Regions from separate parts of the Streptomyces sp. NPDC050619 genome, predicted to be linked through region 2. Evidence: riboswitches for the same ligand, from Rfam matches in the RefSeq annotation. Region 2 holds a riboswitch; the other holds the start of a gene.

Region 1 (5,136 bases), on a different contig from region 2:
TGAGCTGGCCGTCCTTGACCAACTGCCGCACACGCGTCACCTCGACGCCGAACTGTTCGGCGATGTCGGGGAGGGTGAGCCAGGCGGGGACGAGAGCATCGATTTTTGCGTCAATCTCGGTCACGGGACAAGCCTGCCATCCCGGACTGACAGTCGGAAGTCAGCGCCGTCCGACCTGGGACGACACACCGCCGTCCGAGGCCGCCGCCACGGAAACGGAACAACGGAACAGCGGAACTACGCCGTCGCCGTCTTCAGCGGCCGCGCCGGGTCGACCAGCAGCTCCGGATCCATCGGTGTGCCCGCCTCGATCAGCCGCCGGCCCTGGGCCAGGTCCCGGGGGCGCCCCACCGCGAGCAGGGCGACCAGACGGTTCTCACGCAGCCAGCAGACCGTCCAGGCCGGGCCGGACGGCTCGCCGCGCCACAGGGTCGTGTCGGCGGACGCGTGGTGGCCGGCGTACTGGACGAAGCGGCCGAACTGCTCGGACCAGAAGTACGGGACCGGGTCGTAGACCGCCGGCGCCTCGCCGATGGCCTCGCCGATGATGTTCGCGGCCACCGTCCGGGGGCCCTGGAGGGCGTTGTCCCAGTGGTGCACCAGCAGCCGCTCGCCATACCTTCCCGAAGGGAACGAGGCGCAGTCGCCGACCGCGTAGACGTCCGGCGCGGAGGTGCGCAGGCGGTCGTCGGCGACGACCTCGCCGTGCGCGCCGAGGGCGATGCCGGAGCCGGCCAGCCAGGCCGTGGCGGGCCGGGCGCCGATGCCGACCACGACGGCGTCCGCGGGCAGCCGGGAGCCGTCGTCCAGCAGCACGGCCCCGGGTTCGACGCGCTCCACGCGCGCGTGCGTACGCAGCACGGCACCCGCGTCGGCGTACCAGGCGGCCATCGGCGCGGCCACCTCGGCGGGCAGCGCGCCCGCCAGCGGCCGGTCCGCGGCCTCGACGACGGTCACCGCGCAGCCGGCCTCGCGGGCGGCCGTCGCGAACTCCGCGCCGATCCAGCCCGCGCCGACGACCACGATGTCGTGCTGCCGGGCGAGCACCGGGCGCAGCCGTTCGGCGTCGTCCAGGGTGCGCAGCAGATGGACACCGGGGACGCCTTCCGCGCCCGGCAGCCGGATCGGTTCGGCACCGGTGGCGAGGACCAGGACGTCGTACGGCACGGGCCCCTCGGCGGTGTCCAGCTCGTGCTCGCCGGGGCGCACGCCCAGCACCTCGTACCCGAGCCGCAGTTCGATGCCGAGCGCCTCGAAGTCCACGTCGAAGGCGGAGCCCTCGGCCTTGCCCAGCAGCACCGCCTTCGACAGGGGCGGCCGGTCGTACGGCTGATGGGGCTCCGCGCCGACCAGCGTCACGGTCCCGGTGAAGCCCTGTTCCCGCAGGGCGACCGCGGTCTGCACCCCGGCCATGCCCGCGCCCACGACGACGACACGCCGTGGCGTGGAGTCTCCCGGTTCCTGCCGTTCCTGCGTCTGCTCGCTCACCTGATCACCATAGCCAGCTGATGATCCGTCAGTCTGCGGCCGGGCTCAGTGACCTGTTCCACACCACGTGCCCCGCCGGTATGACGACAGGCTCCCTTACAGAGGTGCGGAACCAAGAGTTAGGGTGGCCGACGTAGAGCACTCGCGGGAGCCCGGACGGACCGGGCTGAGAGGGAGGCTGGCGGCCTCCGACCGTACGAACCTGATCCGGGTCATGCCGGCGAAGGGAGGGGCTGGACGCCCATGTCGCATACGCCCGAGTCATCAGGCAGCCCAGACACGTCAGGCACGTCAGACGTCCTTGTCATCGGGGGCGGAATCATCGGCCTGGTCACGGCTTGGCGGGCCGCGCAGCGCGGGTTCGGCACGGCCGTGGTGGACCCCGAACCGGGCGGCGGGGCCGCCCAGGTGGCGGCCGGGATGCTGGCCGCCGTCACGGAACTGCACTACGGCGAGCAGACCCTGCTCGGCCTGAATCTCGCCTCGGCCCGCCGCTATCCGGACTTCGCGGCCGAGCTCACCGAACTCACCGGTCACGACCTCGGCTACCGCCGGTGCGGCACGCTCGCGGTCGCGCTGGACGCCGACGACCGTGCCCATCTGCGTGAACTGCACGCGTTGCAGCGGCAGTCGGGCCTGGAGTCGGAGTGGCTGTCCGGGCGGGAGTGCCGGCGCCTGGAGCCCATGCTCGCGCCGGGCGTGCGCGGCGGGCTCCGCGTCGACGGGGACCACCAGATCGACCCGAGGCGGCTGGCTCGCGCGCTCGTGGCCGCCTGCGAGCGGGCGGGCGTGGTCTTCCACCGGTCGTGGGCCGAGCGGCTGTCCGTCGTACGGGAGCGAGCGGCCGGCGTCGTCACGCGCGAGGGCGCCGCCCTGGGCGCCGGGCAGGTGGTGCTGGCCGGGGGCAGCCTCAGCGGGCGGCTCGCGGGTGTCCCGGAGGACGTACTGCCGCCCGTACGGCCCGTGAAGGGACAGGTGCTGCGGCTGACCGTGCCGCAGCGGTACGCGCCGTTCCTGAGCCGGACCGTGCGCGCCGTGGTGCGTGGCAGCCACGTCTACCTGGTGCCCCGGGAGAACGGCGAGCTCGTCGTCGGCGCGACCAGTGAGGAGCTGGGCTGGGACACAACGGTGACCGCGGGCGGCGTGTACGAGCTGCTGCGGGACGCCCATGAGCTGGTCCCCGGGATCACGGAACTGCCCCTGACGGAGACCCGGGCCGGTCTGCGCCCCGGTTCCCCCGACAACGCGCCGCTGCTCGGCCCGACCGAGCTGGACGGCCTGCTGCTGGCCACCGGGCACTACCGCAACGGCGTGCTGCTCACGCCGGTCACAGGCGACGCCATGGCGCACGCCCTGACCACCGGTGACCTCCCGGAGGAGGCCCGCCCCTTCACACCCAAGCGCTTCAGTACCGCCCTCACGGAGCAACCCGTATGAACATCTCGGTCAACGGCGAGCGCCAGGAGGTCTCCCCCGGCACCGCCCTCGACACGCTCGTCAACTCCCTCACCGCGGCGCCCTCCGGGGTGGCCGCCGCGCTCAACGAAACCGTCGTCCCGCGCGCGCAGTGGCCGACGACGCCCCTCTCCGAGGGAGACCGCGTCGAAGTCCTCACCGCCGTCCAAGGAGGCTGACCCATGGCCGACGACCCCTTCGTCCTCGGTGGTACGTCCTTCACGTCCCGCCTGATCATGGGCACCGGCGCGGCGCCCAGCCTGGAGGTGCTGGAGCGCGCCCTGGTGGCCTCCGGCACGGAGCTGACCACGGTCGCGATGCGGCGCGTGAATCCTTCCGTGCACGGTTCCGTTCTGTCGGTGCTGGACAAGCTCGGCATCCAGGTGCTGCCGAACACCGCCGGCTGCTTCACCGCGGGTGAGGCCGTCCTCACCGCCCGCCTCGCGCGCGAGGCGCTCGGAACGGACATGATCAAGCTGGAGGTCATCGCCGACGAGCGCACGCTGCTGCCGGACCCCATCGAACTGCTGGAGGCGGCCGAGACGCTGGTCGACGACGGGTTCACGGTGCTGCCCTACACGAACGACGACCCCGTGCTGGCCCGCAAGCTCCAGGACGTCGGCTGTGCGGCGATCATGCCGCTGGGCTCGCCGATCGGGTCCGGGCTCGGTATCCGCAACCCGCACAACTTCCAGCTGATCGTGGAGCACGCGCGCGTGCCGGTGATCCTGGACGCGGGCGCCGGTACAGCCTCGGACGCGGCGCTGGCGATGGAGCTGGGCTGCGCGGGGGTGATGCTCGCCTCGGCGGTGACACGGGCGCAGGAGCCTCAGTTGATGGCCGAGGCCATGAAGCACGCGGTCGAAGCGGGGCGGTTGGCCCGGCTGGCGGGCCGGATACCCCGGCGTCACTTCGCGGAGGCGTCGTCTCCCGCGGAGGGCCTGGCCGCGTTGGATCCGGAGCGGCCTGCCTTCTGACCGGTCGACGGCCGCGGCGTCGAGGTTGCGGCTTCGTGGCCGCAGCTACCTGGTCGTGGCTTCGACGTTACGGCTTCGCCGTTGCGGCTTTCGTGTTTTGCGTCACAGCTCGGCTGCAGTCCCACCCCGATCTCACCGGAACCGGCGGGGCTGTCAGCGGCGGCTCGTACACTCACCTGCGTGGATACGACCCTTCAGGACCCCCTCGTCGGGCAGGTGCTCGACGGCCGCTATCGCGTCGACGCGCGGATCGCGGTCGGCGGGATGGCCACGGTCTACCGGGCGGTGGACACCCGCCTGGACCGCGTGCTCGCGCTCAAGGTGATGCATCCCGCGCTCGCGGTGGACGGGGAGTTCGTCGAGCGGTTCATCCGGGAGGCGAAGTCCGTCGCCCGGCTCGCACACCCGAACGTCGTACAGGTCTTCGATCAGGGCGCCGACGGGTCGTACGTCTACCTCGCCATGGAGTACATCGCCGGATGCACCCTGCGCGACGTACTGCGCGAGCGCGGGGCACTCCAGCCGCGCGCCGCCCTCGACATCCTGGAGCCGGTCCTGGCCGCGCTCGGCGCCGCGCACCGCGCCGGGTTCGTGCACCGGGACATGAAGCCGGAGAACGTGCTGATAGGAGACGACGGCCGGGTCAAGGTCGCCGACTTCGGGCTCGTACGCTCCGTGGACACGGTCACCCACACCACCGGCACCGTGCTCGGCACGGTGGCGTACCTCGCACCCGAGCAGATCGAGAGCGGCACCGCCGATCCCCGCGTCGACGTGTACGCGTGCGGTGTCGTCCTGCACGAGATGCTCACCGGCGAGAAGCCGCACGACGCCGACTCCCCGGCGGTCGTGCTCTACAAGCACCTCCACGAGGACGTTCCGCCGCCCTCGGCCCGGGTGCCGGGGCTGGCGTACGAGCTGGACGAGCTGGTCGCGTCGGCGACCGCCCGCACCCCCGACATCCGCCCGTACGACGCGGTCGCGCTGCTCGCCCAGGTGCGGGACGCGCGCTCCGCGCTCAGCGCGGACCAGCTGGACCTGGTGCCGCCGCAGGCGCTCGCCTCGGCGCACGACAACGGCGACGACCGTACGAGCGTGATCCCGCGCTCGCTCACCGTCCCCCGGCTGCTGCCGGTCAACGACGACGAGCCCGAAAACGGGTTCCACCGCACGAGCCGACTGGAGTCCGAGCCGCCCCCGCCTTCGCGCCGCCGTG
Region 2 (5,136 bases):
TCGATCCGGATGCGATCGCCACCTGCCGGTAGACATCGATTTCGGGCAATCCGCTGGGGTTCACCAGGGTGAGGGCCATGCTGTCCGCCTCCTTGTCGTGAGCACTCGCTCTCTTGTGGTTACTCGGAAACCGTAGGAGAGTAAGCGCTGACGTGGAAGAACGCACTTTTCAGTGACTGGGGAACCTGATGGTGACCAAGCAGTACAGCGGCTCACCCGAGGACGCGGATCTGAGTCGCGCGGACTCCTTGGCACGGGAGATCTTCTCCGACGTCGCCAACAAGTGGGCGCTCCTGATCATCGAGACTCTCGGTGAACGCACGCTGCGCTTCAGTGAGTTGCGCAACGAGATCGAGGGCATCAGCCACAAGATGCTCACCCAGAACCTGCGCATGCTGGAGCGCAACGGCTTGGTCGAGCGCACCGTGCACCCCACGGTGCCGCCCCGGGTCGAGTACATCCTCACCGAGCCGGGCCAGGGCCTGCGCGCAACGGTCGATGGAATGTGCGACTGGACCCATACCTACCTCGGTCACATAGAGGCTGCCCGCCGCCGCTTCGAGGCCTGACGCCGACAGCACGCTCCTGCGTGGATGCACGGACAGGCTCGGCCCGCAGGGCACACCGAGCGATCTGCGACACTGGGAGGGTTATGCCTGCACCCGGAGAACTCACTTTCGTCGCCCCCCGCGGAGCCAAGAAGCCGCCGCGGCACCTTGCCGATCTCACCCCCGGTGAGCGCAAGGACACCGTCGCCGCGATCGGCGAGAAGCCGTTTCGCGCCAAGCAGCTGTCGCAGCACTACTTCGCGCGGTACGCGCATGATCCGGAGCAGTGGACCGACATCCCGGCCGGCTCGCGGCAGAAGCTTCAGGAGGCGCTGCTTCCCGAGCTGATGACCGTCGTGCGGCATCTGTCGACCGACGCGGACACCACACGCAAGACGCTGTGGCGGTTGTTCGACGGGACGCTCGTCGAGTCGGTGCTCATGCGCTACCCGGACCGGGTGACCATGTGCATCAGCTCCCAGGCGGGATGCGGGATGAACTGCCCGTTCTGTGCCACCGGCCAGGCGGGCCTGGACAGGAACCTGTCCACCGCCGAGATCGTGCACCAGATCGTGGACGGTATGCGGGCCCTGAGGGACGGCGAGATTCCCGGCGGTCCGGCGCGGCTGAGCAATATCGTCTTCATGGGCATGGGCGAGCCCCTCGCCAACTACAACCGGGTCGTCGGTGCCATCCGGCGGCTCACCGACCCCGAGCCCGACGGACTGGGGCTCTCGCAGCGCGGGATCACCGTCTCGACGGTCGGACTCGTCCCGGCGATCAACCGCTTCACCGACGAGGGCTTCAAGTGCCGGCTCGCCATCTCGCTGCACGCCCCCGACGACGAGCTGCGCGACACCCTCGTCCCCGTGAACACGCGGTGGAAGGTGCGCGAGGTCCTGGACGCGGGCTTCGCGTACACGGAGCGGTCCGGGCGCCGGCTGTCCATCGAGTACGCGCTGATCCGGGACATCAACGACCAGGCATGGCGGGGCGACCGGCTCGGGCGGCTGCTCAGGGGCAAGCCCGTGCACGTCAACCTGATCCCGCTGAACCCGACGCCGGGGTCGAAGTGGACCGCCTCCCGTCCCGAGGACGAGAAGGCGTTCGTCGAGGCCATCGCGGCCCATGGTGTGCCGGTCACGGTCCGGGACACCCGTGGACAGGAGATCGACGGGGCGTGCGGTCAGCTCGCCGCGACCGAGCGGTAGTGTGGCCCGCGTAAGTACATATTCATATTCCGACAGGGGAGCGCCACAGCGCTGAGAGTGCGGGACAGACCGCAGACCCTCTGAACCTTGCCCAGGTCATTCTGGGTAGGAAGTTCGGTCATCACTCAAGCTGTTGTGCCCTGCCCGGGAACCGTCTCAGGTCCCGGGCAGGGCAGCGTCTCTTCCTGGTCAGCCAGGAGGAAATCGGTGAGCACCACCAAGAAGCTCGCGGCCGTGGCCGTCGGCCTGGGCTGCGCTGTCACGCTGTCGGCGTGCGGATCGTCCGACAGCGGGAGCGGCGGCGGCTCCAAGACCGTGACCCTCGTCAGCCACGACTCGTGGGTCGTGTCGAAGAGCGTCCTCGCCGACTTCGAGAAGAAGTCCGGCTACAAGGTCAGGGTCCTCAAGGACGGCGACGCCGGGCAGGCAGTCAACAAGGCCATCCTCACCAAGGACAACCCGCAGGGCGACGTCTTCTTCGGCGTCGACAACACCCTGCTGTCACGGGCGCTCGACAACGGGCTGTTCCAGTCGTACGAGGCGAAGGGCTCCGACCAGGTCGAGCCGGAGTACCGCGTCGACGAGGACAAGCACCGGGTCACGCCCATCGACACCGGCGACATCTGCGTCAACTACGACAAGGCGTACTTCAGCAAGCACAAGCTGACCCCGCCGGCCTCCTTCGACGACCTGGTCAAGCCCGCGTACAAGAACCTCCTCGTCACCGAGAACGCCTCCACCTCCTCGCCCGGGCTCGGCTTCCTGCTCGGCACCGCGGCCAAGTACGGCGGCGACGGATGGTCGGACTACTGGACAAAGCTCAAGGCCAACGGCGTGAAGGTCGTCGACGGCTGGGAGCAGGCCTACAACGAGGAGTTCTCCGGCTCCTCCGCCGGCAAGAAGGCGGGCGCCGACCGGCCGCTCGTCGTCTCCTACGCCTCCTCGCCGCCCGCCGAGGTGATCTACGCCGACCCGAAGCCGACGACCGCGCCGACGGGCGTCGCCGCCGGCACCTGCTTCCGCCAGGTCGAGTACGCGGGCCTGCTGAGCAACGCCGCCAACGCCAAGGGCGGCAAGGAGTTCCTCGACTTCCTGCTCACCAAGGAGTTCCAGGAGGACATGCCGCTCAACATGTTCGTCTACCCGGTGCGGGAGGGCGCCCAGGTGCCGGCCGAGTTCGCGAAGTACGGGCCGCAGGCCAAGGATCCCGAGACCATGGACCCGGCCAGGATCGCCGACCACCGTGACCAGTGGGTCAAGTCGTGGACCTCGCTCGTACTGAAGTGACCCCGCGCTTCAAGGGGAACGCGGCGCGGCTCGGGCTCATCGCCGTGCCCGTCGCGTTCTTCGCGGTGTTCTTCGCCTACCCCGTCGCCGCGATCGTCGCGCGCGGTCTGAAGGTCGACGGGACCTGGCAGCTCGGGCGGATCGCGGACGTACTGACGCAGTCCGACATCCGGCACGTCCTGTGGTTCACCACCTGGCAGGCACTCGCCTCCACCGCGCTCACCCTGCTGGTCGCCCTGCCCGGCGCGTATGTCTTCGCCCGCTTCGCCTTCCCCGGCAAGCAGATCCTGCGGGCCGTCGTCACCGTGCCCTTCGTGCTGCCGACGGTCGTCGTCGGTACGGCGTTCCTGGCGCTCGTCGGCCGCGGCGGGCTTCTGGACGAGCTGTGGGGCGTACGGCTGGACACCACCGTGTGGGCGATCCTGCTCGCGCACGTCTTCTTCAACTACGCGGTGGTGATACGGACGGTCGGCGGGCTCTGGGCGCAGCTCGACCCGCGCCAGGAGGAGGCCGCGCGGATGCTCGGCGCGTCCGCATTGAAAGCCTGGCGGAAGGTCACCCTGCCAGCGCTCGGCCCCGCCGTGGCCGCCGCCGCGCTGATGGTCTTCCTGTTCACCTTCACGTCCTTCGGCGTGGTGCAGATCCTCGGCGGGCCGACCTTCTCGACCCTCGAAGTGGAGATCTACCGGCAGACCTCGGAGATCTTCGATCTGTCCACGGCCGCCGTGCTGACGCTGATCCAGTTCGTCGCGGTGGGCGCGGTCCTCGCCGTGCACGCGTGGACCGTACGGCGCCGGGAGACCGCCCTGAAGCTGGTGGACGCGTCCGCGACCGCGCGCCGGCCGCGCGGGGCCGGGCAGTGGGCGCTGCTGACCGGCGTCCTGGTCACCATCGCCGTACTCCTGCTGCTGCCGCTCGCCGTGCTGGTGCAGCGGTCCCTCGACGCGCCCGACTTCGCCTACTACCGGGCGCTGACCGGTGACGACAGCGGGATCTTCCTCGTCCCGCCGATCGAGGCGATCGGCAATTCACTGCAGTACGCCGCCACCGCCACCGCCATCGCCGTGGCGATCGGCGCTCTCGCCGCGGCCGCGCTGACGCGGCGGGACGCGGGCCGGTTCGTGCGCGGCTTCGACGCGCTGCTGATGCTGCCGCTGGGCGTGTCCGCGGTGACCGTCGGATTCGGCTTCCTGATCGCCCTCGACGAGCCGCCGCTCGACCTCAGGTCCTCCTGGATCCTGGTGCCGCTGGCCCAGGCGCTGGTCGGCGTCCCCTTCGTCGTCCGGACCATGCTGCCGGTGCTGCGGGCGGTGGACGTGCGGCTGCGGGAGGCGGCGGCGGTGCTCGGGGCGTCGCCGTGGCGGGTGTGGCGTGAGGTCGATCTGCCGATGGTGCGGCGGGCGTTGCTGGTGGCGGCGGGGTTCGCCTTCGCGGTGTCGCTCGGTGAGTTCGGGGCGACGGTGTTCATCGCGCGGCCGGACAATCCCACGCTGCCGGTCGCCGTGGCGCGGCTGCTCGGGCGGCCCGGTGCCCTCAACTACGGCCAGGCGATGGCCCTTTCGACGATTCTGATGGTGGTGTGCGCGGTGGCGCTCCTGGTGCTTGAGCGGCTGCGCACCGACCGGACCGGGGAGTTCTAGATGCTGCTGAGCCTTGAGGACGCGACCGTACGGTTCGGCGGGCGGAACGGGCGGAACGGGCGGAACGGGCGGAACGGGCGGGCCGGGCAGTCCGCGCTGGACGGGGTCGGCCTCGATGTCGCCGAGCACGAGATCGTGTGCGTGCTCGGGCCCAGCGGCAGCGGCAAGTCGACGCTGCTGCGGGCGGTGGCCGGACTCCAACCCCTCGATGGTGGACGGGTGTTGCTCGACGGGAGCGACCAGGCCGGCGTGCCCGCGCACAAGCGTGGGATCGGGCTGATGTTCCAGGACCATCAGCTCTTCCCGCAGCGGGACGTGGCCGGGAACGTCGCCTTTGGGCTGCGGATGCACGGCGCGTCGAAGGCACAACAGGACGAGCGGGTTCAGGAGTTGCTGGAGCTGGTCGGGCTTCCGGGCGCCGGGCGCCGGGCGGTCGCGGCGCTCTCCGGA

The links. Region 2 has a riboswitch for thiamine pyrophosphate ahead of AB0I77_RS36740 (thiamine ABC transporter substrate-binding protein). Riboswitches for the same ligand answer to the same signal wherever they lie in the genome.
Region 1: linked by a shared signal. The riboswitch ahead of thiO (glycine oxidase ThiO) and the one ahead of AB0I77_RS36740 (thiamine ABC transporter substrate-binding protein) in region 2 are both predicted to bind thiamine pyrophosphate.

Annotation. Positions count from the first base shown of each region.
Region 1 is NZ_JBFAIR010000024.1:128,392-133,527, forward strand. Features, by position in the region: gene AB0I77_RS33640 (Rv2175c family DNA-binding protein) at 1-124, opposite strand, end outside; gene AB0I77_RS33645 (FAD-dependent oxidoreductase) at 238-1,488, opposite strand; TPP riboswitch at 1,623-1,734, shown strand; gene thiO (glycine oxidase ThiO) at 1,732-2,925, shown strand; gene thiS (sulfur carrier protein ThiS) at 2,922-3,122, shown strand; gene AB0I77_RS33660 (thiazole synthase) at 3,126-3,920, shown strand; gene pknB (Stk1 family PASTA domain-containing Ser/Thr kinase) at 4,101-5,136, shown strand, end outside.
Region 2 is NZ_JBFAIR010000028.1:145,978-151,113, forward strand. Features, by position in the region: gene AB0I77_RS36725 (RidA family protein) at 1-79, opposite strand, end outside; gene AB0I77_RS36730 (helix-turn-helix domain-containing protein) at 189-569, shown strand; gene rlmN (23S rRNA (adenine(2503)-C(2))-methyltransferase RlmN) at 653-1,759, shown strand; TPP riboswitch at 1,784-1,889, shown strand; gene AB0I77_RS36740 (thiamine ABC transporter substrate-binding protein) at 1,967-3,046, shown strand; gene AB0I77_RS36745 (iron ABC transporter permease) at 3,043-4,686, shown strand; gene AB0I77_RS36750 (ABC transporter ATP-binding protein) at 4,687-5,136, shown strand, end outside.